DNA from 2 places in the Bacillus sp. SD127 genome. Region 2 is predicted to be linked to the other one. Evidence: a T-box and tRNA genes for the amino acid it is inferred to sense, from the RefSeq annotation. Region 2 holds a T-box; the other holds one or more tRNA genes.
The links. The T-box of region 2 lies ahead of glyQ (glycine--tRNA ligase subunit alpha). A T-box ahead of a tRNA ligase gene usually reads a tRNA of that ligase, here a tRNA-Gly.
Positions count from the first base shown of each region.

Region 1 (3,260 bases), 1.7 Mb from region 2:
GAGAGAATCCTAAGGTGATCGAGAGAACTCTCGTTAAGGAACTCGGCAAAATGACCCCGTAACTTCGGGAGAAGGGGTGCTCTGTTAGGGTGCAAGCCCGAGAGAGCCGCAGTGAATAGGCCCAGGCGACTGTTTAGCAAAAACACAGGTCTCTGCGAAGCCGTAAGGCGAAGTATAGGGGCTGACGCCTGCCCGGTGCTGGAAGGTTAAGAGGAGCGCTTAGCGTAAGCGAAGGTGCGAATTGAAGCCCCAGTAAACGGCGGCCGTAACTATAACGGTCCTAAGGTAGCGAAATTCCTTGTCGGGTAAGTTCCGACCCGCACGAAAGGCGCAACGATCTGGGCACTGTCTCAACGAGAGACTCGGTGAAATTATAGTACCTGTGAAGATGCAGGTTACCCGCGACAGGACGGAAAGACCCCGTGGAGCTTTACTGCAGCCTGATATTGAATGTTGGTACAGCTTGTACAGGATAGGTAGGAGCCTTGGAAACCGGAGCGCCAGCTTCGGTGGAGGCATCGGTGGGATACTACCCTGGCTGTATTGACCTTCTAACCCGCCGCCCTTATCGGGCGGGGAGACAGTGTCAGGTGGGCAGTTTGACTGGGGCGGTCGCCTCCTAAAAGGTAACGGAGGCGCCCAAAGGTTCCCTCAGAATGGTTGGAAATCATTCGCAGAGTGTAAAGGCACAAGGGAGCTTGACTGCGAGACCTACAAGTCGAGCAGGGACGAAAGTCGGGCTTAGTGATCCGGTGGTTCCGCATGGAAGGGCCATCGCTCAACGGATAAAAGCTACCCCGGGGATAACAGGCTTATCTCCCCCAAGAGTCCACATCGACGGGGAGGTTTGGCACCTCGATGTCGGCTCATCGCATCCTGGGGCTGTAGTCGGTCCCAAGGGTTGGGCTGTTCGCCCATTAAAGCGGTACGCGAGCTGGGTTCAGAACGTCGTGAGACAGTTCGGTCCCTATCCGTCGCGGGCGCAGGAAATTTGAGAGGAGCTGTCCTTAGTACGAGAGGACCGGGATGGACGCACCGCTGGTGTACCAGTTGTTCTGCCAAGGGCATCGCTGGGTAGCTATGTGCGGACGGGATAAGTGCTGAAAGCATCTAAGCATGAAGCCCCCCTCAAGATGAGATTTCCCATTCCGCAAGGAAGTAAGATCCCTGAAAGATGATCAGGTTGATAGGTCTGAGGTGGAAGTGTGGCGACACATGGAGCTGACAGATACTAATCGATCGAGGACTTAACCTAATTTCTAATGATGTCACACCTGTTATCTAGTTTTGAGAGAACACTCTCAATTGTTTGGTGGCGATAGCGAAGAGGTCACACCCGTTCCCATGCCGAACACGGAAGTTAAGCTCTTCAGCGCCGATGGTAGTCGGGGGTTTCCCCCTGTGAGAGTAGGACGCCGCCAAGCAATTGCACGTTAGTGCAATTATGGAGGATTAGCTCAGCTGGGAGAGCATCTGCCTTACAAGCAGAGGGTCGGCGGTTCGAGCCCGTCATCCTCCACCATTTGCCGGTGTAGCTCAATTGGTAGAGCAACTGACTTGTAATCAGTAGGTTGGGGGTTCAAGTCCTCTTGCCGGCACCACTTTTATATGATATAATATTCAAGTCTCTTGTAAGAAGAGCCATTAGCTCAGTTGGTAGAGCATCTGACTTTTAATCAGAGGGTCGAAGGTTCGAGTCCTTCATGGCTCACCATTTTTAAGCGGGTGTGGCGGAATTGGCAGACGCGCTAGACTTAGGATCTAGTGTCTTTATGACGTGGGGGTTCAAGTCCCTTCACCCGCATTATATAGGATGACAGTTAAATAAAAACTGGACATCCTGTCTGCGGAAGTAGTTCAGTGGTAGAACACCACCTTGCCAAGGTGGGGGTCGCGGGTTCGAATCCCGTCTTCCGCTCCAACTATACCATCCACGCCGGGGTGGTGGAATTGGCAGACACACAGGACTTAAAATCCTGCGGTAGGTGACTACCGTGCCGGTTCAAGTCCGGCCCTCGGCATTATAATTTGCGCCCGTAGCTCAATTGGATAGAGCGTTTGACTACGGATCAAAAGGTTAGGGGTTCGACTCCTCTCGGGCGCGCCATATATTTTATCAATATGGGAAATCGGGAAGTAGCTCAGCTTGGTAGAGCACATGGTTTGGGACCATGGGGTCGCAGGTTCGAATCCTGTCTTCCCGACCATTTTTACGGGGCCTTAGCTCAGCTGGGAGAGCGCCTGCTTTGCACGCAGGAGGTCAGCGGTTCGATCCCGCTAGGCTCCACCAAAAAAAGATTTAAAAAAGTTGTTGACTTTGAGAAAGCGACGTTGTATACTAATAAAGTTGCTTTAACAAAGCGATAACAAAATGATCTTTGAAAACTAAACAAGACAAAACGTACCTGTTAATTCAAGTTTTAATAAAATCGCACAGCGATGTGCGTAGTCAGTCAAACTACTTTATCGGAGAGTTTGATCCTGGCTCAGGACGAACGCTGGCGGCGTGCCTAATACATGCAAGTCGAGCGGACAGATGGGAGCTTGCTCCCTGATGTTAGCGGCGGACGGGTGAGTAACACGTGGGTAACCTGCCTGTAAGACTGGGATAACTCCGGGAAACCGGGGCTAATACCGGATGCTTGTTTGAACCGCATGGTTCAAACATAAAAGGTGGCTTCGGCTACCACTTACAGATGGACCCGCGGCGCATTAGCTAGTTGGTGAGGTAACGGCTCACCAAGGCAACGATGCGTAGCCGACCTGAGAGGGTGATCGGCCACACTGGGACTGAGACACGGCCCAGACTCCTACGGGAGGCAGCAGTAGGGAATCTTCCGCAATGGACGAAAGTCTGACGGAGCAACGCCGCGTGAGTGATGAAGGTTTTCGGATCGTAAAGCTCTGTTGTTAGGGAAGAACAAGTACCGTTCGAATAGGGCGGTACCTTGACGGTACCTAACCAGAAAGCCACGGCTAACTACGTGCCAGCAGCCGCGGTAATACGTAGGTGGCAAGCGTTGTCCGGAATTATTGGGCGTAAAGGGCTCGCAGGCGGTTCCTTAAGTCTGATGTGAAAGCCCCCGGCTCAACCGGGGAGGGTCATTGGAAACTGGGGAACTTGAGTGCAGAAGAGGAGAGTGGAATTCCACGTGTAGCGGTGAAATGCGTAGAGATGTGGAGGAACACCAGTGGCGAAGGCGACTCTCTGGTCTGTAACTGACGCTGAGGAGCGAAAGCGTGGGGAGCGAACAGGATTA
Region 1 covers NZ_CP191226.1:4,170,855-4,174,114, reverse strand. The annotation lists rRNA gene ACQVGS_RS21670 (23S ribosomal RNA) at 1-1,255, shown strand, start outside; rRNA gene rrf (5S ribosomal RNA) at 1,309-1,424, shown strand; tRNA gene ACQVGS_RS21660 (tRNA-Val) at 1,447-1,522, shown strand; tRNA gene ACQVGS_RS21655 (tRNA-Thr) at 1,526-1,601, shown strand; tRNA gene ACQVGS_RS21650 (tRNA-Lys) at 1,639-1,714, shown strand; tRNA gene ACQVGS_RS21645 (tRNA-Leu) at 1,722-1,804, shown strand; tRNA gene ACQVGS_RS21640 (tRNA-Gly) at 1,847-1,921, shown strand; tRNA gene ACQVGS_RS21635 (tRNA-Leu) at 1,936-2,021, shown strand; tRNA gene ACQVGS_RS21630 (tRNA-Arg) at 2,031-2,107, shown strand; tRNA gene ACQVGS_RS21625 (tRNA-Pro) at 2,131-2,207, shown strand; tRNA gene ACQVGS_RS21620 (tRNA-Ala) at 2,215-2,290, shown strand; rRNA gene ACQVGS_RS21615 (16S ribosomal RNA) at 2,464-3,260, shown strand, end outside.
Region 1: it has a tRNA-Gly gene. The T-box ahead of glyQ (glycine--tRNA ligase subunit alpha) is inferred to sense a tRNA for this amino acid. The anticodon was not compared.

Region 2 (3,260 bases):
AAGGTCGAATTTAGAAATTTCAGCAGCACGTTTCACATGTTTTAATGTATCTTCATCAGCTTGAAGACGGACAGCAAGCTTCTCTGCGATCGCTGTTACTCTTCTTACCTTATCAGCAAGAGAGCCAAGCTCTTCATGGAACACAATGTTTTCAAGCTTCTTCACATTTTCATCAATGTTCAGTTTCTGGTCTTCCTTGTAGAAGAAAGAAGCATCTGACAAACGAGCACGCAGCACTTTTTCATTGCCTCGTGCGACATTTTCGATCGCGTGGCTGTTTCCGTTACGGACTGTGATAAAGTAAGGCAGCAAATCTCCGTTTTTGTCTTTAACAGGGAAATAGCGCTGATGCTCTTTCATTGTCGTTACAAGCACTTCCTCAGGAATGGACAGAAACTCAGATTCAAATGAGCCGTAAAGAGCCGTCGGATATTCTACTAAATGATTGACTTCATCAAGGAGATCCTCGTCAACCGGAATACTCCAATTGTTTTCTTCGGCCATTGCTTCCAGCTGCGATTGAATCATCTGTTTGCGAACATTTGGATCAGCAATAACATGCTGCTGTTTCAGCTGTTCTTCATAACTTGAAGGTGATTCAATAGACACTTCATGCCCCAGGAACCGGTGCCCCTGTGTCGTCCGGCCTGACTCAACATTTGTGATTGCAAACGGAATGACATCCTGGCCAAATAAAGCGACAATCCATTTAATCGGACGGATATAACGCAGATCTTCATTTCCCCATCTCATGTTTTTCGGGAAATGGAGGCTTGTAATTAAGCTGTTCAGTTCAGGCAGAAGCGTTTTGGTTTCTTGTCCTGCTTGGAATTTTTGCACAAAAACATATTCCGTGCCTTTTATTTCTTTCATGTACAAGTCTTCCACGCTGGCACCTTGGCCTTTTGAAAACCCAATCGCCGCTTTTGTCCAGTTGCCGTCAGCATCAAGGGCGATTTTTTTTGCAGGCCCTTTTGCTTCTTCTTTTATATCATCCTGCTTTTCTGCTACACCCTTTATGAAAACAGCAAGGCGTCTCGGTGTATTAAAAAGCTTCACTTCACCGTGTACAATATTTTTTTCTGCAAGCCAGCCTGTCAGCTTTTCGCCAAGCTGAACCATGCTTTCATTCAAAAAGCGCGCCGGCATTTCCTCTAATCCGATCTCTAAAAGTAAATCCTGTTTACTCATGAGAAGAACCCTCCCCTTTAAGCATTGGGAACCCTAGTTTTTCTCGTTCCTCATAATAGGTTTTTGCGACTTTTCTTGCTAAATTCCGCACTCTTCCGATATAGCCTGTCCGCTCTGTAACAGAGATTGCCCCTTTGGCGTCAAGAAGGTTGAATGTGTGCGAGCATTTAAGCACGTAGTCATATGCGGGATGCACAAGACCGTTATCCATTTGCTTGATCGCTTCTTTTTCATACGTGCTGAATAATTGGAACAGCATATCAACGTCAGATGTTTCAAATGTATAAACGGAATGCTCGTACTCAGCCATCATAAATAAATCTTTCACAGTAAACCCTGACGTCCACTCAAGATCAAATACATTTTCTTTATCCTGTATATAAGAGGCCAGACGCTCAATTCCATATGTAATTTCCACGGAAACAGGCTTACACTCAAGTCCCCCAACCTGCTGGAAATACGTGAATTGTGTAATTTCCATTCCGTCAAGCCAGACTTCCCAGCCAAGACCCGCACAGCCTAAAGACGGATTCTCCCAGTTGTCCTCAACAAAACGGATGTCATGCTCAAGCGGATCAATTCCGAGAGCGCGCAAAGAGTCTAAATACAGCTCTTGAATGTTATCAGGTGATGGTTTAATGATGACCTGAAATTGATGATGCTGATAGAGTCTGTTCGGGTTTTCTCCGTATCGGCCGTCAGCTGGGCGTCTTGACGGCTCAACGTAAGCCACTTTCCACGGCTCAGGACCGATACTGCGCAAAAATGTATACGGGCTCATCGTGCCGGCCCCTTTTTCTACATCGTATGCCTGCATGAGCACACAGCCTTCATTAGACCAATGCTTCTGCAGGGTTAGAATCATGTCTTGAATATTCATTTCAAGCACCTCCACTTTTCTTTCATAAAATTGCTGCGGCAGCAACCAAAAAACTCCCGTCTCTATGCTTGCCAGCCGCAAACATAGGGACGAGAGTTCTCCCGCGGTTCCACCCTAGTTGCTGAGAACAAAATCCCAGCCTCTTTTTTAAAATTGCTCAAGAATGCCTTTCGTTGCGCGCTCATCCTTAGCTTACACCGTCCTAAGGTCGCTTTTATGAGGTAAACGCAAGTACTTCTTTCTCTCACTGCAACATATTTTATAATAAATGATCATATAAAAAGATGGGCCATATGTCAACTTTTGTTTTCACCCATAAGATGTTTCATGCTCTCCATTTGATCTAAAAAACGCTTCGATTTCAGATAAACCCCTGAATATTCTTCGTAGTACAAGTCAATAACTTGCTTTAATTCATTTTTCGTTTCCTGCTTTAAAGACACATTGCCAATCCTTGAAAGATCGAAGTAATAAAACAGTCTCAAAAGCCTTGCCGTTTGCGGTTTAATCGGCACCTTGTAAGGGTCTTTGTCAAAGCAGCGATGACAAATAAAACCGTTATCGCGAACAGAAAAATGGAATGTCCCATCCTGGCTTTTACAATGCACACAGTGATTAAGCTCAGGATACAGTCCCATCACAGCAAGCATCTTCATTTGAACAATGAAGGTAATAACATCCGGGTCTGTTCCTTCGTCAAGCTGTTTAAAGGATTCTAAAATAAATTCAAACAAATAGGGATTTGGTTTTTTTTCTTCTGTGCCTTTGTCAACGAGCTCAGCAATAAAAGCTGCATATGCAGTTAAAAACAAATCCTCTCTGATACCTCTCATGCTGAGGATCATTTCACCCTGCTGAAGGGTTCCGAGGCCTGTTGTTTTCTGCATTAGGAATGAACCATACAAAAAGGACTGGCTGACTGCTGATAAACGGCTGTTCGGTTTTTTGGCTCCTCTGGCCATAACACCTATTTTTCCGTGTTCTCTTGTCAGTAAAGTAACAATTTTATTCGTCTCTCCGTAATCATTGGTACGAAGAACGATTCCTTCACATTTTGTCAGCATTTCCGCACCTTCCTAAAACAGGAGCGGTCAAGAGGTCTATAAAATTGGAAAATCAAATCGGGCTAGCTCATCTTCTAGTTCTTCGGGTCTTTCCATGTTCTCTTTTTCCAGTTCTTTAAAAAGAA
Region 2 covers NZ_CP191226.1:1,621,863-1,625,122, reverse strand. The annotation lists gene glyS (glycine--tRNA ligase subunit beta) at 1-1,191, opposite strand, end outside; gene glyQ (glycine--tRNA ligase subunit alpha) at 1,184-2,071, opposite strand; T-box leader at 2,154-2,328, opposite strand; gene recO (DNA repair protein RecO) at 2,368-3,135, opposite strand; gene ACQVGS_RS08365 (YqzL family protein) at 3,172-3,260, opposite strand, start outside.